DNA from 3 places in the Devosia sp. GW821-FHT12F11 genome. Region 1 is predicted to be linked to each of the others. Evidence: predicted binding sites of a transcription regulator. Region 1 holds the regulator's gene; each other region holds the start of a gene.
What was found. Region 1 encodes LexA, which represses DNA repair genes until DNA is damaged. Its sites were predicted from a motif close to TGTTCNNNNTGTGTTCNG; they were not measured.
Positions count from the first base shown of each region.

Region 1 (7,324 bases):
GGGCCGGCTGGCTATCGGGGCGCAGCAGGCCGGCATGCATCTGCTCCTGTGCAAACGGCGCCTGCCGCCAGCGGAAGTAAGACACCACCTCGGCGCCGTGCGCGAACGCTTCCCACGCCCAGAGGCGGGCCATGCCGGGCAGGGGATCGGGGTTGTACTCGGCCCAGTTCACCGGACCGGGTTGCTGCTCCATGATCCACCAACGGCCATGGCCGACGGCGCGGTAGATGTCGTGCTGCAGGCCCTGCGCGTCCGGCTCGCCCTGGCGGAAATAGGCGGCTTTCACCTCGTCGGATTCATTGGAAACCGCGAGGTGGCCGATCGGGTAGGAGTCCCAGCTCGCCACATCGAGGGTTTCGGCCACTTCGTAGTGGTCGAACTCGGTGAAGCGGCCCATGAAATTATGGATCACGGGTAGATCAGGACGTGCGGCCTTCATCAGGTCGTACTGCGTCTTGTTGAACGCTGCGACTTGTGCGGAGGAGTAGCGACGGAAATCGAGACAGGCTGCCGGCGCAGCCTCGGTCACCGTCAGGTTCGGCGGGTCGATCTGCTCGAAGTTGTTGTAGTCCATCGACCAGAACACGTTGCCCCAGGCGGCGTTCAGCGCATCGATGGACTTGTACTTGTCCTTCAGCCAGAGCCGGAAACCGAACGCGGCGGCTTTCGAGTAGGAGTGCACGGTGTCGTGGCAGCCATACTCGTTGTCGGTCTGCCAGCCGGCGAGCGCCTTGTGCTGGCCGACGTGGTCGATCAGCAGCCGGGTAATGCGGGCGCACTCACGCCGATAGCCCAGATGCGAGAAGTCGTAGTGTCGCCGCGAACCAAAGCCGCGCGGCCGGCCATCGCGGTCGACCGCCAGCATGTCGGGCATCTTGTCGAGCAGCCAGCGCGGCGGCGTGGCCGTCGGCGTGCCCACGATGACCTTCAGCCCATGCTTGCCGAGCACATCCATCGCCGTCACCAGCCAGCCGAAGTCCATCTCGTTCGGCCGGGGCTCGAGTTTCGACCAGGCGAACTCGCCGATGCGGACATACTGGATGCCGATCTCCGCCATGCGGCGCGCGTCATCCTCCCACCATTCGACGGGCCAGTGTTCGGGGTAGTAGCAGACGCCGACAGCAGGAAACGACACGTGAGACTCAGAGCTTGAGGAAGGGTTCGGCGATGCCGGGCACGTCGAGCGCCACGGCGAAGACGCTGCCGGCGTGCGGCTCGCGTTCAAGCTGCTCGGGCGTCATGTGCTCGCGCGCGGTGGTGATGTAGAGGGTCTTGAGGTCATTGCCGCCAAAGGCCGGACAACTCACCTGGCTGACGCCGGGGACCTCGACAACCTTGTCGAGCTTACCGTGGGGCGAGATGCGGATGACCTTGCCGCCACCCCAGCGCGCATTCCACAGATACCCCTCGGAATCGACCACTGAACCATCGGCGCCGCCGGGGCTCTCCATGGTGAAGAAGTCCTCCCACGGCCCGATCGGCAGGCCGGTCGCCGGGTCGGTGGCGCATTTGACGATCATCTTGCCGGAGTCGGTGAAGTAAGCGGTCCGGCCGTCGGGCGAAAAGCAGATCGAGTTCGGGATGCGGATGCTCTCGATCACCTTGGTGGTCTGCCCGGCACGATACTGGTAGACGCCGCCGACACCGGCTTCGGCCTTGCGGCCCATGGTGCCGATCCAGAAGCCGCCGGCGCGGTCGACGCGGCTGTCATTGGTGCGGTTGGTCGGAACGTCGCCTTCGATCTCGGCGATGACCGAGGTCGTATCGGTAGCGAAGTCGTAGCGGAGCAGGGCGCCCGACTGGGCGATGGCAAGGCTCTGTTTGTCGATCACCGCACCGGCGCTGACCGTGTCCTTGAACGTGATGCGGTCGACGATGTGGCCATCGGTCCCGGCACTCAGCATGGTCTGGTTGAGGATATCGAACCAGAACAGGCGTTCGAGCAGCGGGTGCCAGAACGGGCCTTCGCCCAGCTCGCAGCGGCTGTCGACAAAGAGCTCGGCCTTGGTGTTCATCGCGGTTTTCCCTGGTCATAGGCAGCGACGGCCGCGGTGGCGCGCAATGCCACATCCGCGGCGGACATGCCGGGTTTGAAAATGTAGGTGCCGAGACCGAAGCCGGCGCAGCCGGCGGCGAAGTACTCGGTGAAATTATCGGGATTGGCGCCCCCGACGGCGTAGAGCGGAATGTCTGATGGCAGTACGGCCTTCATCGCCTTGATGCCCTTGGGGCCCAGCACTTCGGCCGGGAAGAACTTGAGGCCCGTGGCGCCAGAGCGGATGGCAGTGAAAGCGTCGGTGGGCGAGAACACGCCCGGATACGAGGTCATGCCGCGCTCGATCGTGGCGCCGATCACGGCCGGATTGGTGTCTGGCGAGACGACGAACTGGCCGCCGGCATCAGCAACGGCGTCGACATCGGCGCGGCTCAGCACGGTGCCGGCGCCGATCAGCGCGCGGCCCTCGAACACTTTTGCGGCGTCCTCGATGGAGCGCAGCGCCTCCGGCGAGTTCAGCGGCACCTCGATCATGGTGATGCCGGCGAGCACCAGGGCGTCGCAGACTTCGAGGGTTTCGGGAGGGGTGATGCCGCGAAGGATCGCGATGATGTGGCGGTGGGTCATGGTCTATGCCTGTCTTGCAGCCTTGAGGCCGGCGAGGGTGGCGTCGGTTGCATCGATGATGCGGGTGCTGGCGCCCAGCCGGGCGAAAGCCATCTGGTAGAGCCCGCAAAGGCCGACGCTGCCGACCAATGGGATCTCGGCTTCGCCGATCCAGTCGCGCTGGCCGCCGATCTCGGCGCCGATGAGCAACCCCGAGAGGAAACCGGCGCACCACGGTGCACTGCGTCCTGAGAGGAGCGAACCGGCGCGAACCTTGAACAGCGTGGCAGTCAGCCGCTCGGGACGTTCCAACCCCTGATCGAGGCCGGCTTCGAAGCCGCGCTCCCGGTCTTCGCCCTCGAGTTCGCCACCCAGCGAGTGACGCAGCACCGAGTGGGTGCGCAGCAGTTCGAAGATCTCGCCGGTCATGGCGCTCGAGAAGCGCTCCAGCCTGGTGCCGCAGAGCAGCGCCCATTTGCTGTGGGTGCCGGGCATCACCGCCAGGCCGGAGAACCCCGGGAGCAACGACGACAGGCCCAGCAACTGGGTTTCCTCGCCGCGCATCACGTCTTCGGCGCCGACATCACGCAGGCAGACGCCGGGAAGAATGCGGGGGGTTAGCGGGCCGGGCATGTCGGGCGCCACCGCGCCCTGTGCAAGGCGGCCGAGCTCGGCCGGGGCGTCGAGATAGGGGGCCTCGATCCAGCCTTGCCGGGCACCGGCCATGCCGCAGATCAGCACGTCTTCGATGTCCTCGGCGACACCGCTGAGCAGCGAGGTCAGCACATCGGGGTACTGTTCGCGGCTGAGGCGACCCATGCCATCCGGCGACGAGCGCGCGAAGGCGATCTCGCCGCCGGCGTCGATGCCCCATGCGCGCAGATTGGAAGTGCCCCAATCAACGGCAACCCATTCGACCTCTGCTGCCAAAACCTTCTCCCTGGCGCTGCATGTTTGCTGCGCACCGCCATGCCGCTAAAGCGCGATCGGGAAGGTTGTCCACTCTCCTGGTACGATCGCGACGGCCATTTGCATGGCGGCGCTGCCTGAAGACACCTGAGGCCTCCTGTGGCGGCGCGGACCGTACCGTCTTTGCCGGGCCGACCCTAGTGCAATAATCGGCCGGCCAATCTGTTTTCCCAAGAAAGGACCGCGGTTTCATAAGAAAGCAGCGCAGCTTCAAAGAAAAAGGGCCGGCAAGCTGCCGACCCAAGGACCCAGTTGGCGGAGGGGTCAGTAAATCAGTACTTGCGCAGCAGGCCGACCAGCCGGCCCTGCACCTTGACCCGGTCGGGCGGGAAGATACGGGTCTCGTAGGCCGGGTTGGCCGCTTCGAGCGCAACGGAATTGCCGCGACGGCGGAGCCGCTTCAGGGTCGCTTCCTCGTCATCGACAAGGGCGACGACGATCTCGCCGGTCGAAGCCGCGTCCTGCTTCTTGATCAGCACGGTATCGCCATCGAAGATGCCGGCGTCGATCATCGAGTCACCGCGCACTTCGAGTGCATAGTGCTCGCCTGGCCCGAGCATTTCGGGTGGCACCATGATGGTATGGCTGTGGGTCTGGATCGCTTCGATCGGCGTGCCCGCTGCGATGCGGCCCATCACCGGGATGGTCACGGCCCGGTAGGAGTCGGCGTTGACCACGGGCGCCGATGGGCGCGCCGGAGGTGTTGCCACCTTGCCGAGGTTGCCTTCGATGACCGAGGGCTCGAAGCGAGCCTTGCGGCCGCCGAGTGACGGGTTCATCGAATCCGGCAGCTTGATCACTTCGAGCGCCCGGGCCCGGTTGGGCAGGCGCCGGATGAAGCCGCGCTCTTCGAGCGCAGTGATCAGCCGATGGATACCGGACTTGCTCCTCAGGTCGAGCGCGTCCTTCATCTCATCAAACGAGGGCGGGATACCGGACTCCTTCATCCGCTCGTGGATGAACATCAGCAGTTCGTGTTGCTTGCGCGTCAGCATGGGCGGCTCCGTGAGCAGAATCGGAACAAAGACTGAACGTGTTATACGTGTTCCAGTTATGTTCTGCAATCGAGCGGTGAATATTGCGTTACGAGCCCGCCGATTTGGGGGCTTTTGTCCTCGTGAGAGCTGTTGGCAAGAAGGGCTCCCAGCACTCGGACCGGTGACCGCGGACGGTCTGCCGGTCCGCGGCCGTCGCTATTTCGCGACCTTGTAGCTTGCCGCCACCATCAGCATGGCGGCAGAGAGCAGTACGAAGGCGAAGGGCAGAGTGGCAAGGTGCGCTACGAACCCGATCAGTGCGGGACCGGCGAGCAGACCGAGATAGCCCAGCGTACTGACTGCGGTGATCGCGAGGCCGGGCGACATGTCCCTGGTGCGACCGGCAGCCGAGAACAGCACCGGCACGAGGTTGGAGGCGCCGACGCCGACGAGGAAGTAGCCGACGAGGCCGGCATGGGCTGAGGGAACCAGCAGCACCACGGCAAAGCCGATGGCGCCGATCAAGCCGCCAAGCACGATGACGCGCCGCTCGCCCAGCGCCATCCGGATACGATCGCCGGCGAGCCGTCCGCCGGTCATCGCTACCGCGAACGCGGCATAGCCGAGCCCGGCGAGACCGATATCGGCGCCGCGGACCGAGGTCAGGAACACCGCGCTCCAGTCGAGCACCGATCCCTCAGCGAGGAAGGTCAAGAGGCACAGGATGCCGAGCAGCAGCACGCCGCCCTTGGGCAGAACGAACAGCGGCGACTTCTCCTGCCCATTGTCGCCATAGGGCAGCAGCCCGCCCAGCGACAAGCCAACCAGCAGCAGCGACACGACGCTGACGGCGATAGCCGCCACCAGCGGCGACAGGCCGCCCAGCGCCAGCAAGGCGCTCATGCCACCGGCCCCGGCGATGCCGCCGAGGCTGAACAGGCCGTGGAAGCCGGACATCATCGGTCGGCCGCTGTCGCGCTCGACCCTCACCGCCTGGATGTTCATCGCCACGTCGACGGTGCCCAGCGAGGCGCCGAACACGGCGATGGCGACCGCCATGCTGAGCCAGCTGTCGGCGATAGCGAGGAACGGGAAAGCCCCGATCATGATGATCGAGGCGACGGCGATCACGGCGCGGCAGCCCCACTTGGCAGTCAGGATGCCGGTGATCGGCATGGCGAGAATCGAGCCCAGCCCCAGGCACAGCAGCAAGAGCCCGAGCGCGCCTTCGTCGAGCCCGAGGCGGAGTTTGGCCAGCGGCACCAGTGGGGCGAAGCCAGCCATGACGATGCCGACAACGAGGAAGATCACCCGGGTGGCGATCTGCTCGCGGCGAGCAGATGGGAGGCGGTGAGTGGCGATCGTGGTGGCGGTCACGGCGGAGATCCAGTGCGGCTTGAAATCAGGTGGCGTGGTGGACGGTGGTGCCTTGCGTCGCGAAGTCCTCGAGCAGGCCGGGATCGGCGTCGCCTTCGACCACCAGGTGGGTCAGCGCCTCGGGCCTCGCGATCCGGAACGGCGCAGCGAGGCCAAGCTTGTCGGCGGTCGCGGCGACCACCAGGGCGCGGCTCTGCATCACCATGGCACGCTTCACTTCGGCCTCGACGGCATCGAGGGCGGAGACCCCGAACGTCAGGTCGATGGCGCAAGTCCCGAGGAACACCAGATCGGCGTAGATGGCCTCGATTGCCTCGACCGTGGTGTTGCCGCTGACGCTGCCCAGTTCGCCGTTGTAGATGCCGCCGAGCATGATGATGGTGACGTGCTCGTGGTCAGCGAGCGCCGCGGCGATGGCAGGTGCGTTGGTGACGACCGTCAGCTCCATGCTGCGGGGAATGGCGCGGGCGATGGCGTAGTTGGTGCTGCCGGCGTCGATGAACACGGTGTGCCGCGGCTGCAGCAGCTTCACGGCTTCAGCCGCCAGCCGGGTCTTGGCATCGGCATCTTTCTCCACCCGGGCCGAGATCGGCAGCGCCACCGGTGCCGGGGCGAGAGCGCCGCCATGGACGCGCCGGCAGTAGCCGGCCTTGGCGAGTTCGCGCAGGTCGCGCCGGACCGTGTCCTCCGACACGCCGAACCGTGCAGCAAGTTCAGTGGCGACGACGCGCCCATCGCTCAGCAGCAGGGCGCGGATCACATCGTGGCGTTCATCGGTGAGCATGTGCGACTCCATGCATGTTCATGCACGATATTGCACGAATATGCACGATCGGCAACAGCTACCGATCTTGGCTCGCGGCTGGCAGATGGAGTTGGACTCTGAAGCCGCCGCCGGGCGGTGCGGCCACGGTGAGCTCGCCTCCGAGCAGCGTAGCGATTTCTTCGACGATCGGCAGGCCGAGCCCGGCGCCGGGCTTGTCGCTATCGCCACGGCTGAAGCGCTTGCGGACGGCGGCAAGCTGTTCGGGCGCAACGCCTTTGCCGGTATCGGCAACCTCGAGTAGCAAGTCTTCCGCGGCGACGACACGCACCGTCGCCTCGGCACCCGGGCCGGCATAGGCGATGGCGTTCTCGATCAGGTTGCTGAGCAATTCGCCCAGCAGCATCGGGTCGCCGCGGACCAGGGCAGGGCCGTTGCCGTCAAAGCCGAGGTCGATTTCGGCGGCATGAGCGCGGACGACGTAGTCGCCCGTGCGTTCCCGTGCAAGTTCGTGCAGATCGACGATCGGGAACTGCAGGCGGTCGGAGGCGGCCTCGTCAATGCGGGCGAGCAACAGGAGCTGCGCCAGGACGCGCTCGGCATGCACCACCGCGGCGTCGGCGGTCCGCGCAGCTT
Region 1 covers NZ_JBXAPX010000009.1:123,997-131,320, forward strand. The annotation lists gene AC1ROK_RS23875 (beta-galactosidase) at 1-1,135, opposite strand, end outside; gene AC1ROK_RS23880 (SMP-30/gluconolactonase/LRE family protein) at 1,143-2,015, opposite strand; gene AC1ROK_RS23885 (2-dehydro-3-deoxy-6-phosphogalactonate aldolase) at 2,012-2,623, opposite strand; gene AC1ROK_RS23890 (2-dehydro-3-deoxygalactonokinase) at 2,627-3,532, opposite strand; gene lexA (transcriptional repressor LexA) at 3,844-4,566, opposite strand; gene AC1ROK_RS23900 (MFS transporter) at 4,765-5,925, opposite strand; gene AC1ROK_RS23905 (DeoR/GlpR family DNA-binding transcription regulator) at 5,951-6,709, opposite strand; gene AC1ROK_RS23910 (sensor histidine kinase) at 6,768-7,324, opposite strand, start outside.

Region 2 (7,324 bases), on a different contig from region 1:
CTGGCCCCGGCGACCAGCGCCACCTTGCCGTCATGCCGTCCGCTCATCGTCATGCTCCGTTATTTGTTGCATAGCAAATATGGTACTACTCGAAATATATGCAAGGGACCAGCTCGTGCTAGGCTGCGCGCATGAAACCTGCCACCGCTGAGTTGGCCGCCGACACCTGGCGGCTGATGTTCGATTTCTTCATCAGCACCAACCCGCAGCGCAGCGAGAGCCTGCAGCGGCGCGGCCTGACGCCCAACGATTCGCGCATCCTCAACAGCCTCGACACCGTGGGACGTCCGATCGGCGAGCTGGCGCGGCAGTTCAACAGCGACCCCTCGAACACCACCTGGGTGGTCGATCGGCTGGAGCAGGCCGGCTATGTCGAGCGCCGCCCCTCGCCCACCGACCGGCGGGTGAAGCTCGTCGCCCTCACCCCGCTGGGTCTCGAGACCCAGACCGCGCTGCTGGCCGAGTTCCGCGTGCCACCGCCCGGCCTCGCCGCCCTGAGCAGCGCCGAGCTCGAAACGCTGCACCGCCTGTTTTCAAAGCTCACCCCATCAACCACCGACAGGTGACCTCATGCGCATCATCGTCATCGGCGGCAGCGGCCGCACCGGCATCCTGATCGTCGAAAAGCTGGTGGCCGCCGGCCACTCGGTGGTCGCTACCATCCGCAACCCCAAACGCATGGCCGAAACGGTGAAGCGTGGCGCCGAGACCATCGTGCTCGATCTCGACAAATCGCCGCTGAGCGATTTCACCGCCACCATGAAGGGCGCCGATGCCGTGGTGTTCGCCGCCGGCTCGGCCGCCGGCGAAAGCAGCGCGCTCGATCGCATCGGCACCCGCCGCACCGTGCATGCTGCCGAGAATGCCGGAGTGAAGCGCTACCTCTCGATCTCCGCCATCGGCGCCAGCACCGGGCTTTCCACCCGCTCGATGGATGACGAGATGAAGGACTATTACAAGCAGAAGCGCGCCGCGGCGAAGTTCATCACCGGCTCCAGCCTCGACTGGACCATCCTCGAGCCGGGCGAACTCACCGATGGCGGCGGCACCGGTAAGGTGTTGCTGAGCCAGCAGGCGATCAACGAGGAATCGGTGCCGCGAGAGGACGTTGCGGCGGTCACCCTGGCGCTACTCGAAGAGCCCAAGACGGCCGGCAAGGTCTTCCAGCTCACCCGCGGCACCCAAACCATCGCCGCTGCCCTCAAGGCGGCGCTCAGCTGATGGATCAGAAGATCGGCCCGCTGCTCGGCTCCGGCAAGATGGCCGAAGCCTTCCACTACGGCGACCACGTGCTGAAGCTCTATCGCGACCCCACCAATCGCTCGGTGGCCTTCGGCGAAGCCGCCATCCTCGCCATTGTCGGCGAGCACCGCCTCCCGACCCCGGCGGTGCACCAGGCCGGCCCCTATGCCGGCCGCTGGGGCCTCGTCATGGACCGCGCCCCCGGCGAGCCGCTCGCGAGCCTCGCCAGCGCCGATCCGGGGCTGCTGCCCGCAGCGCTCGAGGCGATGGTACAGCTCCACCTCGCTATCCATGCCCGCACCGAAGTTCGCCTTTCGCCGCTGAAGCCGCGCCTCGCCGACCGCCTCGGCCGCGTCGACCTCGATGCCGCGCTGCGCACGAGCCTCTTGGCGCGGCTGGCCGAGCTGCCGGAAGGCAACCGCCTCTGCCACGGCGATTTCCACCCCTTCAACATCATCGGCCCACCCGGTGCGGCGATGATCGTCGATTGGCCCGACGCCACCTCCGGCCCACCCGCCGCCGACGTCGCCCGCTCCTACGTGCTGATGCGCCACGGCGCCGGCCACGAATTGGCCGACGCGTATCTCGCGCAGTACCTGGCGGCGAGCGAGCTCACGGAAGCCGACATCCAGGCGTGGCTGCCGATCATCGCTGCCGCGCGCTTGGCCGAGAATGTGCCGGAGGAGAATGAGCGGCTGCTGGCGCTGGCGCGGGGGTAGCTACTTCGGACCCACCAAGCTCGCCCACCCACCGGCCGGTGTTTTGGGCTGGTTCGAGCCTAAGTATCCCCCGCACCGGCCCATCACGCAGCTCGATGCGATATACCCCTCATGGCACCACCACCAGCTTCCCCAGCGCCTGCCCGTCGCCGATCCGTTGAAACGCCTCGGCGGTCTCCGCCAGCGGATACACCCGGTCGATCGCCGGCTTCACCGCGCCAGTTGCGATCAGCGCGCCCAGTTCCGCCAGCTGCCCGACATCCGGCTGGTGCAGCACCAGCCCGAGCTGTTGCCCGTCGGGCTTCGAGCTCATCGCCCCGAGTGTTGCCACCGCGAGGATGGTCGGCGTCGTGCCGCCCACCACCGCCAGCCGCCCGGTCGGCGTGAGCACGCGGCGATACTGCGCCAGCGGTCGCGACGCCACCATGTCGACGATCAGGTCGTAGCGCTCGCTGCCCGCGGCAAAGTCCTCGGCGCGATAGTCGGTCACCCGGTCCGCCCCCACCCGGCGCATCAGCTCGAGCTTTTCTGCCCGGTCGACACCGGTCACGGCAGCGCCGGCGCGCTTGGCCAGCTGGATCGCAAACGTTCCCGCGCCACCACCGCCGCCATTGACCAGCACCTGGTCACCGGCCCGCACCTCGCCCTTCCAACGCAAACCCTGCCACGCCAGCAGCCCCGCCTGCGGCGTCGCCGCAGCGGCTTCGAAACCGACGCCGTCAGGAATCCGCGCCAACGCCGATTCCGGCGCCGCGACATACTCGGCGAACCCGCCCCAGTTGGCCCCGCTGAGATCGCCGAACACCCTGTCGCCGACGGCCAGGCGGCCCACTCCCGCGCCCAGAGCCTCGACGATGCCGGCAATGTCGGCGCCGAGGATCGCGTGCTGCGGCCGCCACAACCCGCCCAACCGCGCGAGGAACGGCTTGCCGCGCAACAGGTCCCAATCCCACGAATTGAGCGACGCCGCCTTGACCCGGACCAGCACCTCGCCCGGCCCCGGAACCGGCTGCGCCACCGCGGCGAGCCGCAGTTGCTCCACCCCGCCATATGCCGAATAGACCACTGCCCGCACCGCACCCTCCCGATCCCCGCAGCACTCTCTGCCGCCGGCGAGCCGCTTGACAAGTCCGAGGCTTCGTTCGCTTTATGTTCTCATTTGCGCCACGGAGAATCCCGGATGGAGCCCGCCGCCACCATCCTCCACGCCGATCTCGATGCCTTCTACGCCTCGGTCGAGCAGCTGTTGAATCCGGAGTTGCGCGGCAAGCCGATCGCCGTCGGCGGCGGCGTGGTGCTGGCCGCGTCGTACGAGGCCAAGGCTTTCGGGGTGCATGGCGGCATGTCGGGCTGGGCGGCCAAGGAGCTCTGCCCCGAGCTGATCTTCACCGGCGGGCATTTCGAGGAGTACCAGCGGCTAGGCGACGCGGCGATCGGCATCCTCGACGACTACACCCCGCTGGTCGAGCGCATCTCGATCGACGAAGCCTTTGCCGATGTCGCCGGCTGCGAGCACCTGTTCGGCAGCCCCGAAAGCATCGCCCGCACGGTTCGCGCCCGGGTCCGCGCCGAGCTCGGCCTCCCCATCTCGGTCGGCGTGGCGCGCACGAAGCACCTCGCCAAGATCGCCTCGCAGGTGGCCAAGCCCGATGGCCTCGTCGTCGTCGATCCCTCGCGCGAGCTGGAGTTCCTGCACCCGCTGCCGGTCGGGCTGATGTGGGGCGTCGGCCCCGTCACCGAGGGCAAGCTCGAGGATGAGGGCATCCTCACCATCGGCCAGTTGGCCGAGCAGCGCACCGAGTGGGTGCAGCGCATCCTCGGCCATGCCGCCGGCGAAAAGCTCAGCGCACTGGCCTGGAACCGCGATCCAAGGGGCATCGTCACCAACCAGCGCGCCCGCTCCGCCGGGGCCCAGTCGGCGCTCGGCAAGAAGCCGTTCATCGAGCGCATCTACCGCCCGACCCTGCACCATCTCGCCGATCGCATCGCCTCGCGGCTCAGGGTGAAATCCTGGCACGGCCACACCATCACCGCGCGCGTCCGCTTCCGCGACCTGCGCGCCGTCACCCGCTCGATCACCATCGACCAGCCGATTTCGGCCACCGTCAGCCTGGCCGAGATCGCCGAGGACCTGGTGCGCGTCGTCCAGGCCGATCACCCCGACGAGCGCACCATCACGCTGCTGGCCATCTCGGTGGCGCAGCTGGAACGCGATCCGCTGGTACAGCTCGAACTGCCGCTGGGCTTTAGCGACGAAGCCCGCCGCCCCGGCACCCGGCGCGGCGCCTCGCGCCTCATCGCCGATCGCGCCATGGATGCGGTCCGCACCCGCTTCGGCCGCGAAGCCATCGGCTATGCCTCGGCGACGCTGGAGCTCGATCGCTCGGTCCCCGACGCCTTCCGCGGCTTGGCGGAGAAGCCGCTGTAGCCAGCCTACTGGGCACTGACCTCCCCCATCCATGGTGTCACCCCGTACCAGTCCCCCAAACTCGGTGTCATCCCCGCGAAAGCGGGGAACTCCGTTTGCGATCGTGCAGTGGGCACTAAAACAGAGGTTCCCGCTTTCGCGGGAATGACCCGGTGGGTGGGGCACGACCCTGTGGGTGAGGCAAGCTTGGGTGCCCTCACCGGCGATGAGCGTTACACCCTGCGATAGATCAGCTTCACCACCCCGCTATCGAAGCGTTCGCTGTCGACTAGCTCGATATCGAAGCGCCGCTCCAGGTTGTCGAGCAACCGCCGGCCTTTGCCGAGCACGATCGGGTGGATCAGCCAGTGGTACTCATCGACCAGACCGAGATTGGTCAGTTGCTGCACGATGGTGGCACTGCCATAGGTGAGGATGTCGCCACCCGAACGCGCCTTGAATTCCTTGACCCTGGCCGCATCGAGCTCGCGCCACAGCTCCGAGGTCGGCCACTTCGCCGCCTGCAGGTTGTGCGAGATCACCACCTTGTGCAGCGCATTGATCCGCTCGGCATAGGTCTTCTCCCACGCCGCGGCATTGGGGTTGGCGGGAACGGCCGGCCAGTACTGCGCGAAATCCTGGTAGGTGCCCTTGCCGAGCAGCAGGCTGCCGGCGCCGTTGACCAGCCCGATCTCGTAACTCGACAGCTGGTCGTCGCCGCGGATCCAGTCCATCTCGCCCATCGGGCCGGCGATGAAACCGTCGAGGCTGATCCAGTGTGTGCTGATGAGCTTGTTCATTTGCCTTCTCCGTAATCAACAGGATTGTTAATCAACATAATTGTTGATTACGACGGGAGGTCAACCCTGTCAAGCAGCAGCCGCATTTCCGCCATCCGTGCCTGCGAGCCATTTGCGCCAGGGGTTTTGGGGGATTTCGTTGCGCAGACTGCTGATCGCGCTGGTGCTGGTGCTGGCTGGTGCGGTGACGGCCACCCTCGCCTATGCTCCCTACCTGCCGCAGCTGGTCGCCGAAGGTGTGCCACCGCTCATCTGGCCGGCGCCCGGCCACTTCGCCAGCATCGAGGGCGCCGCAACGCCGCGTGATCTGCACGTCGCCGACACGGCCAGCACCCGTCCATTGCAACCCGACCTCGAGGCCGCCTTCACCGAAAAGCGCGGCAAGGCCTTGCTCGTCGCCCGCGCCGGTCGGCTCGAACTCGAGCACTACGCGTCGGGTCTCTCCGCCGAAACCCGCTTCAACTCGTTCTCGATGGCCAAGAGCCTCGTCGGCGCGCTGATCTACAAGGCGCTGGCCGAAGGCCGGCTCAAGAACCTCGACCAGACTCTGGGCGAGCTCTTGCCCGACGATCGCGGCCTCGCCGGCGTCACGCTGGGCGCGCTGCTGGCAATGCGCAGCGGCATCGCCTTCGACCATGGCGAGGGCAAAGCTGGCGCCGTCAGCGGCGACAAGACCGTCGATACCTCGGCCAATCCGTTCGGCCCGCTGGCGCGGCTGCATTTCCTGGGGCTCGGCGCCATCGAGGGCGGCCTCGTCACCGACGCCAGGACGGCGTCCGCGTTCAACTACCAGAACGTCAACACCGCGCTGCTCGGCGAGGTGCTCGAAACTGTCTATGGGCAGGGTCTCGCTGAGCTGCTGGCCGAAAAGCTCTGGCGCCCGGCCGGCGCGGCGACCTCCGCCTGGCGCCAACCCGCCCCAGGCGCCCCGGTTTCCGCTTATTGCTGCATCTATGCCACGGCGCGCGACTGGATCCGCATCGGCCAGTACCTGATCGAGAACGGCACGCCGGAAGCGCCGTTCCTCCCCACCCCGCTGTGGCGCGAGTTCCTCGGCCTCGATGTCGGCACGGCCGCGCGGCTCAAGGACAATTATGGCCAGCACCTGCGCCAGAACGTGCTCGATCGCGCCGGCCAGGCGCTGCAGGGGCCGTTCACCTACCTGATAGGCCAGGGCGGCCAGGTGCTCTACCTGCTCCCCGAACAGCAACTGGTGGTCTACCGCGCCGGCGAAACCGTGCAGCTACTGCACTCGACGCTCTACGGCGCCTGGAACAGCATCTCGCGGTAGGCTAGCCACCTCTCCGTTGGGTGCACGATACGCTCCACACACTCGGTGTCATCCCTGCGAAAGCAGGGACCCAACTCACCGTCCCCACCAGCCGATAGATGGGTCCCAGCTTTCGCTGGGATGACACCCGGGGAGGAGGCGAGGTTGTGGGCCACCTCATCTGAAAGCACTCAAGCCCCGCGCAGCACCGCGATCACCCGGTCCGCCATGTGCGCGCAACGCGCCCCGTCGAACGGATAGAGCTCGGCGAACGAGCCGCGCAGCTGCTCTTCCAGCACCACGCGCAGCATGCGCCGCGCCCGGTGCAGCCGGGTCTTCACTGTCTCGGGTTTGATGTTGAGGTGCTCCGCCGTCTCCTCGGTGCTGAGCCCCTCGACGTCGCGCAAGACGAACACCGTGCGAAATCCCTCGGGAAGGCCGTCGATGGCGGTCTCCAGCAGTTGGCGCATCTCGGATCGGGCAGCCTCCATGTCGGCGGGGAGTGGGGCGAGCGACAGCGGGAACAGCGACACCAGGCCCGCGTCGGCGCTCACCGCATGGTCGAGCGCTTCGAGTTCGCTGGTGGCCTTCCGGCGCCTGAGCCGCGACACCGCTTCGTTGAGCGCGATGCGAGTCAGCCAGGTGGAAAAGCTCGCCTCACCCCGAAAACTCGCGAGTGCCGTGAAGGCCTTCACATAGGTCTCCTGCACCACGTCTTCGGCTTCACCGTCATTGCGCAAAACGCTCCGCGCCGCGCGAAACAGCCGCTGGTTATTGCGCTCGATCAGAAGGCGAATAGCGTTCTCGTCGCCGTGCCGGGCCAGCGCCACCAACTCCGCCTCGCTCAGGTCGGCAAGTTCACCGTGCGATTTCACCAAGGTCAGCA
Region 2 covers NZ_JBXAPX010000001.1:304,874-312,197, forward strand. The annotation lists gene AC1ROK_RS01560 (SDR family NAD(P)-dependent oxidoreductase) at 1-47, opposite strand, end outside; gene AC1ROK_RS01565 (MarR family winged helix-turn-helix transcriptional regulator) at 132-566, shown strand; gene AC1ROK_RS01570 (NAD(P)-dependent oxidoreductase) at 571-1,221, shown strand; gene AC1ROK_RS01575 (phosphotransferase) at 1,221-1,961, shown strand; gene AC1ROK_RS01580 (NAD(P)-dependent alcohol dehydrogenase) at 2,071-3,036, opposite strand; gene dinB (DNA polymerase IV) at 3,142-4,389, shown strand; gene AC1ROK_RS01590 (dihydrofolate reductase family protein) at 4,602-5,168, opposite strand; gene AC1ROK_RS01595 (serine hydrolase domain-containing protein) at 5,308-6,459, shown strand; gene AC1ROK_RS01600 (RNA polymerase sigma factor) at 6,630-7,324, opposite strand, start outside.
Region 2: dinB (DNA polymerase IV) is a predicted target of LexA. The motif match lies at 3,101-3,118, and genes of this name have one in related genera.

Region 3 (7,324 bases), on a different contig from region 1:
CCATTGATCGAGCCGATGCTGACGACGTTGCTGCCCGGCCCGGCCGCGATCAGCGCCGGCAGCGCGGCGCGGACACAGCGGAACACGCCGGTGAGGTTGACGTCCATCTTGCGATCGAACAGCTCGTCCGGAATTTCGCCGAGCGCCGGCTCGTTCCAGTCGCCACCGGCGGTGTTGACGAGAACGTTGAGCTTGCCGAAGCGACCGACCGTATCGGCGATGGAGGCATCGACGGCGTCACGGCTGGTGACGTCGCAAGTGGTGGCGAAGGCCCGCGCGCCCGCCGCGGCGATTTCGGCGGCGACAGCCTCCGCCGCGGGGCCATCGATATCGGAGACTGCAATCGAACCACCTTCGGCGGCGAGGCGCCGCGCGGTGGCGCGGCCGATGCCGTGCCCTGCTCCGGTGACATAAATCGCTTGGCCCTCGAACCGCATGCCGCGCTCCCTCGGTCTTTACGTGGGCCGGCACCCTAGCGGCTGTGGCACGGTCGACCAACCACCAGCTTGACAGAGCTCTGGCGTTCGTATTCAACACATATGTTGATCAACAATTGTGTTGAATATTGAGGCCCAACATGCCGGGAAAGCAGCCGACCTTCACCAAGACGATGCAGCTTGGCATCGTGGTGCCCAACCTCGAGGCTGCCGTTCGCGCTTATGAGGAACAGTATGGCATCGGGCCGTGGGAATTCATGGAGATCGGACCGGAGAATGCCGAGAACGTCCTGGTCGACGGCGAGCCGGCCGAATGGCGGTCGCGCATCGCCATGACGATGATCGGCGACGTGATGTGGGAACTGATCGAGCCGAGGGACGAAAACGACATGTTCGGCAAGTTCCTCGCCCAACGCGGCGGGGTCGGCGGCGTGCACCATGTCGCGGTGCGGACGCCCGACTTCCGGCAGACGCTGAAAGACCAGCAGGCACGCGGCCGCCAATCCACCCTCAGCGGCACCTTCACCGGCATCGAGGTGCACTATCTCGACAGCGCGCCAGACATCGGGGTGGTCCTCGAGGTGTTCAGCGGCATGCCGGACCTCTAGGCGCCAAGTGCCCACTCGAGGACCGGATCGCGGCCGGCGACGAAGTCGGCATGGCTGGTATTGATCGGTTGGTCCGGAAGAAAGCTGTCGGCATCCTCCGGACCGAAACGGTAGAGCCGGGTCGCGGCGGAGACCTGCAACCCGGAACCCGGCAGCGTGAACCAGCCGTTCTCCTGATAGCCGTATGGCCGTGCGCCAATCGGTTCGCCGACCAGGATCGCCTCAGTTTCGCGGCGGAAATCGATGGCGTTGACCATGCTGGCCGAGAAAGTGCGGCGACCGACCAATACGAACAGTTGCCCCGCGATCAGCCCCAGCAGCTCGATGGGGAGCAGCAGCCATTGCCGGCCGGCGAGGAAGTTGCCGCCGCCGTTCCGCCTGAGGTCGACGATGAGCCGCCGCGCCGGCCGTTGCCGGAGGGCGTCGAACAACCTGACGGCATTGGCCTCCAGCCCGTCATAGGAGCGAAACTGCACGTAGACCGCATCCCGTTCGGCGAGGCGCGAGAACCAGAACGGTTCGTTCATGCGTTGCATCGAGAGTGGAACATGCTCGAAGGTCAGCAGCGGCTCGTCGTCTGGCCGCAGCGTCACGACCAGTTCAGTTCCGGCGGCATCGACGAGGCGAAACAGGGGCGGGAGGCCCAGAGCAGCGAGCACCTCGGGCTCCCGCAGCAGTTCGACACTGCGCGCCAGCACATAGCCGCCGTTCTCGCCCTGCGGGATGAGCCAGTTCAGCCGGCTCTGCACGAGCGCCGCCGGCTGCTCGCCGATCGCCAACAGTCGGGCGCCGATCAGCTTGCGGTGGGCTGCCGTGGCGCGAACCACCGTGAGGTCATCGCCGAACCAGCAGAACTCGACCGGGAATTTCGGCCGTGGCGGCGCGGCGACGAAGGTGTGGCCGTCGCCGATGCTGGCCGCGATGCTGCGCAGCGCGACGACCTTTGCCTCGTCAGGCAGCAAGGGCAGCCGGACAGACAGCTCGGCAACCTGCGCCTCGAATGCCGCGCGCGAGATGAGGTGGAACGGCTGTCGATGCCGGATGACGATCCCTTTGGCCAGGTGAGCGAGTTCCGCCTGCCAGTCAATGGAGCTTCCGATAGTCCGCCTCCCCTCAATCGCCCGTCGGCACTCGCTACGGCCGGACGATGCCGCCATCGCGGCGGCGGTCTTCGGCCATGTAGTGCGACTTCGCCGCCTTATCCGGATCGAGCAGCGCTTCGGCCTTCTTCACGTCGATGTCGAGGCCGAGGCCGGGTTGCTCGTTGCCGTAGAGGTAGCCGCCCTCGAGCACGGCGTGACCGGGGAACAGCTCGTACTCTTCGGGCTTGAAGTGGTTCTCCTCCTGGATGCCGAAGGCAGTGGAGGCGAGGTCGACATGCATCGCCGCCATCTGGTTGACCGGATCGTTGTCGCCGCCCTCCTGCCAGGCGGTCTGTACGCCGAACCATTCGCAGAGCGTCGCGATCTTCCGCGCCTGGGTGATGCCGCCGCCCTTCGAGATACGGACGCGAACGAAATCGATCAGCCGCTCGGTGATGAGCGGCAGGTATTCGTGCGGATTGACGAACAGCTCGCCCATCGCCTGCGGGGTGGCGCATTGCTGGCGCACCTGGCGATACCAGCCGACCTGCTCGGGCGAGAGCAGGTCCTCGAGGAAGTAGAGCCGATAGGGCTCAAGGAGTTTTGCGAGTTGCACCGCATTGGTCGGGGCGAGGTGCTCGTGCACGTCGTGGGTGAATTTCGGCCCCCAGCCCAGTTTGTCGCGCAGATGCGCGAACATCTCCGGGATGGCCTGAAGGTAGGCGTCGTCGTCGAAGGCCTTGTCCTGCGGCCAGTGGTTCTTCGGCCCGCGGGCATTGGCGCGATCGAGGAAGCCGCCGCCGCCGTAATTGCCGAGCTGACAGCGGATGACGGTATAGCCCTCCTCCCAGTAGCGGCGGACATCGTCCTCGAGCTCGGTGAGCGAGTTGCCCTGGGCGTGGGCATAGGCCGCGACTGCGCTGCGGGTCTTGCCGCCTAGCAACTGGTACACCGGCATGCCGGCTTCCTTGCCTTTGATGTCCCACAGCGCCATGTCGATGCCGGCCTGCGCGGTGTTGCCGATGGCCTCGTTGCGCCAGTAGCTCTGGGTATAGACGGACTGCCAGATATCCTCGATGCGGCTGACGTCGCGGCCGATCAGCAGGGGCGTGACGTTCTCGATCGCCGCCTGCACCACCTTGGCGCGGTAGTGATCGGAGGCCGAGCCGATGCCGTAGAGGCCGGGCTGATCGGTCAGGACCTTGACGAACAGCCAGGTGCCGTCGGCGCGCGTACGGATCGTCTCGATCCCGGTGATCTTGGTCATCTCTTCCCTATGTCTGCTTGTTCCGGCCGCTGGTCGGGCCGTTCGGAGTCCCGGGAGAGCTTCGCAACGGCGGACGCGATAGGCAAGTTGTGCGAAGGGCGGACGCGCACCTTAGTTCAAGTTTGTTCTCTTTTTGTTCTTGACTGCGCTTCAGCCTCACTGGTTCCCTGTTTCTCCCTAAAACGGAGGACCGATGAGATGACCGATCTGCCACAGCTGTCGATGTTCGCTGAGGACACGCGGCCACTCAAGTCCATCAGGGTACCGCCGCGCCAGGGGCGCGACCCGGTGTTTTTCGCCGTGCTGGTGGGCGGCGGGATCAGGCCGGCCTTGCAGGAGCTGGTCGACGAACAGCGCCGCCTCCATGGCATCACCGCGGCGCTGCTGCCGGCTACGACGCTCCATATCTCGCTGGTCGGGGTCGGATTCTACCAGGAGCTGAGCGGTAGCGACCTCGCCCTGGCAATGGCCACCGGTGACGCGATCGGCTTCCAGCCGTTCGACATCACGCTCACCCGGATCGGCAGCTTCCGCCGCAAGGTGGGTTCGCCGCCGTTGGCGCTCAGGCCCGGCTCGGACACGCCGCTGGTCGAACTCGCCCGGCTGCTGCGCTGGGGCATGCTGGAGCGCGGCTTCGAGGTGCGCTCGGCCCCCAGTGAGGCGTTCCACCTGACGCTCTGCTACGACAGGGTGAATGCGCCCGAGGTGGTGTTGGAGCGGCCGCCGACGCTGCGGGTGGATGGATTCGCGCTGGTGCGGAGCTTTTATGGGCAGGGACGGTATGAGGTGATTGGCGAGTGGCCGCGGCGGTAGCACCGCTGATGTTGTTCACTCTTCGTTCTTGCCTTTGCCCCCATAGTCGGCTACCTCTCGTCGACTCCTCGGGGCATCTTATGGCGCGAACCAAAACCTCCTATGTCTGCCAGGCGTGTGGCGCCCTGACCACCAAGTGGCAGGGCCGGTGCGAGGCGTGCGGCGAGTGGAACACCATCGTCGAGGAAATCGTCGATTCGGGTGTCGGCGCCGGGCCGAAATCGGCAATCGCCGGTGGACGGCCGATTGAGCTGTTGCCGCTGGCCGGCGAAACGGAGACAGCGGCGCGGGTCGAGACCGGGATCGGTGAGCTCGACCGGGTGACTGGTGGCGGTTTCGTCATGGGTTCCGCCGTGCTGATCGGCGGCGATCCGGGCATCGGCAAATCCACGCTGCTGCTGCAGGCGGCAGCTGCGCTGGCCGAACGCGGCCGGCGTATCGTCTATGTCTCGGGCGAAGAAGCCGTGGCCCAGATCCGGCTTCGAGCGCAGCGGCTGGGGCTGGGTGACCGTGCCGTGCTGCTGGCATCGGAAACCAATGTCGAGATCATCCTCGCCACGCTGCAGAACGGCCCGCCGCCGGATCTGGTGATTATCGATTCGATCCAGACGCTGTGGACGGACCGGGTGGAGAGCGCGCCTGGCACCGTCACGCAGGTGCGCACCTCGGCGCAGGCGCTGACTCGCTTCGCCAAGAAATCCGGCGCCGCCGTGGTGCTGGTCGGGCACGTCACCAAGGACGGGCAGATTGCCGGGCCGCGTGTCGTCGAGCACCTGGTCGATGCGGTGCTGTATTTCGAGGGCGATGCCAGCCACACCTTCCGCATCCTGCGTGGCGTGAAGAATCGCTACGGCGCCACCGACGAGATCGGCGTGTTCGAGATGTCGACGCTGGGCTTGCGCGAAGTGGCCAACCCCTCGGCGCTGTTCCTCGACCAGCGCGACAAGGATGCGGCGGGCTCCGCGGTGTTCGCCGGCATGGAAGGCACGCGACCGATGCTGTGCGAGGTGCAGGCGCTGGTCTCGCCCTCGCCGCTCGGCACGCCGCGGCGCGCGGTGATCGGCTGGGATTCGTCGCGGCTCTCGATGGTGCTGGCGGTGCTGGAGACCCGCTGCGGAGTGCGGATTGGCGCCAATGATATCTACCTCAACGTCGCGGGCGGCCTGAAGATCAACGAGCCGGCGGCTGACCTCGCCGTGGCGGCGGCGCTGATCTCGTCGCTCACCGGCTCGCCGCTCCCCTCCTCAAACGTGTATTTCGGCGAGATCTCGCTGGCCGGCGGCGTACGCCCGGTGGCGCATGCTGCGCAGCGCCTGCGCGAAGCGCAGAAGCTCGGTTTCCAAGGGGCGGTAACCGGCCGGCTGGGCAAGGGGGACGTGCCTAACGGCATTGCGGTGGGCGAGTATGCGGAGCTCGCCGAGCTCATCGGACGGATCGCCGCGCGTGGTCAGCGGCAGGCGGCAGAGTAGCGCTTTGGCCACGCTTCCTGCTTTCCGTGAACATCGGCCATGCACCTCGTCCTCCGTGCTTGGCTTTGCCACGATTAATGGTTACACGGGACCCTGAAGCGGGTCCCAGGGGCGGATTTTCTCTATGTTGACTGCATTTGACGTCGGCATCGGCGTTCTCGTCCTGATTTCGGCGATCCTGGCTACGGCCCGCGGATTCACGCGTGAAATCCTGTCGTTAGCGACCTGGGCGGGCTCCGCGGCAATCGCCGCCTATGCCTATTTCAACCACAAGGAAATCGCGCGCGGCTATATCGCCGAACCGATCGTGGCCGACATCGTGACGGTGCTCGGCACCTTCATCGTGGCGCTGATCATCCTCCACCTGATCACCATGCGGATCGCCGATTTCGTCGTCGACAGCCGTATCGGGCCGCTCGACCGCACGCTGGGCTTCATCTTCGGCGTCGCCCGTGGCGTGCTGATTGCGGTGATCGTGGTGGTCTTCGGGCTGTGGCTGATGCCCTCGAACCTGCCCTCCTGGGCGGCCGAGTCGCGCTCGCTGCCGATCCTTCGCAATTTCGGCGACAGCCTAATCGCGCTGTTGCCGCCTGATCTCGAGAAGCAGGTCACCGACATCCTGCAGCGTGGCGCCGGTGGCGGCACTGGCGAGGATGCTTCGCCCGACGACGTGCCGACGCCGGATGCCGACGTGCCCAATGAAGAGGGCACCGACCAGCTCGAGAACGACGCGCCGCTGGAGCCGCCGGCCGAGGGGGCCGCGCCCAACGCCTGATGAAATTCGGGTGAGCGCATTGCATATTCGTGAACGGGGCCGCATCTGCGGTCCCGTCTTGTTTGGCCCGACCTGAACCCTGGAGGTGCCCGATGACCCAGAACGCCAAACCGATCGCGGAATGGGACCATGATACGCTGCGCGAAGAGTGCGGCGTGTTCGGCATCCTCGGCCACCCCGAGGCTGCAACCCTCACCGCGCTCGGCCTGCACGCGCTGCAACACCGCGGACAGGAAGCGGCGGGCATCGTCAGCTTCGACGGCAAACAGTTCCATTCGGAACGCCAGCTCGGCCTCGTCGGCGATCACTTTACCGACCCCGCGACTGTCGGGCGCCTGCCCGGCCACCTCGCCATGGGCCATGTCCGCTACTCCACCACCGGCGAGACGATCCTGCGCAACGTGCAGCCGCTGTTCGCCGAACTGGAAGTCGGCGGCATCGCCATCGCCCATAACGGCAACTTCACCAACGGCCTGACGCTCAGGAAGCAGCTGATCTCGCAGGGCGCCATCTGCCAGTCGACCTCGGATACCGAGGTGGTGCTGCACCTGATCGCCCGCTCCAAGAAAATCGCGTCCTCGGATCGCTTCATCGATGCACTGATGCATCTCGAGGGCGCCTTCGCGCTGGTGGCGATGACCCGCACCAAGCTGATCGGCGCACGCGATGCCAACGGCATCCGCCCGCTGGTGCTGGGCGATCTCGACGGCAAGCCGATCTTTGCCTCCGAGACCTGCGCGCTCGACATTATCGGCGCCAAGTTCGTTCGCGACGTCGAGAACGGCGAAGTGGTGATCTGCGAGACCCAGCCCGATGGCTCGATCACCATCGACTCGGTGAAACCGTTCGCGCCCCGCCCCGAGCGCATCTGCC
Region 3 covers NZ_JBXAPX010000008.1:51,009-58,332, forward strand. The annotation lists gene AC1ROK_RS21705 (SDR family NAD(P)-dependent oxidoreductase) at 1-437, opposite strand, end outside; gene AC1ROK_RS21710 (VOC family protein) at 578-1,045, shown strand; gene AC1ROK_RS21715 (S41 family peptidase) at 1,042-2,202, opposite strand; gene AC1ROK_RS21720 (enolase C-terminal domain-like protein) at 2,180-3,394, opposite strand; gene AC1ROK_RS21725 (2'-5' RNA ligase family protein) at 3,593-4,207, shown strand; gene radA (DNA repair protein RadA) at 4,288-5,676, shown strand; gene AC1ROK_RS21735 (CvpA family protein) at 5,801-6,451, shown strand; gene purF (amidophosphoribosyltransferase) at 6,544-7,324, shown strand, end outside.
Region 3: AC1ROK_RS21725 (2'-5' RNA ligase family protein) is a predicted target of LexA. The motif match lies at 3,518-3,535, and genes of this name have one in related genera.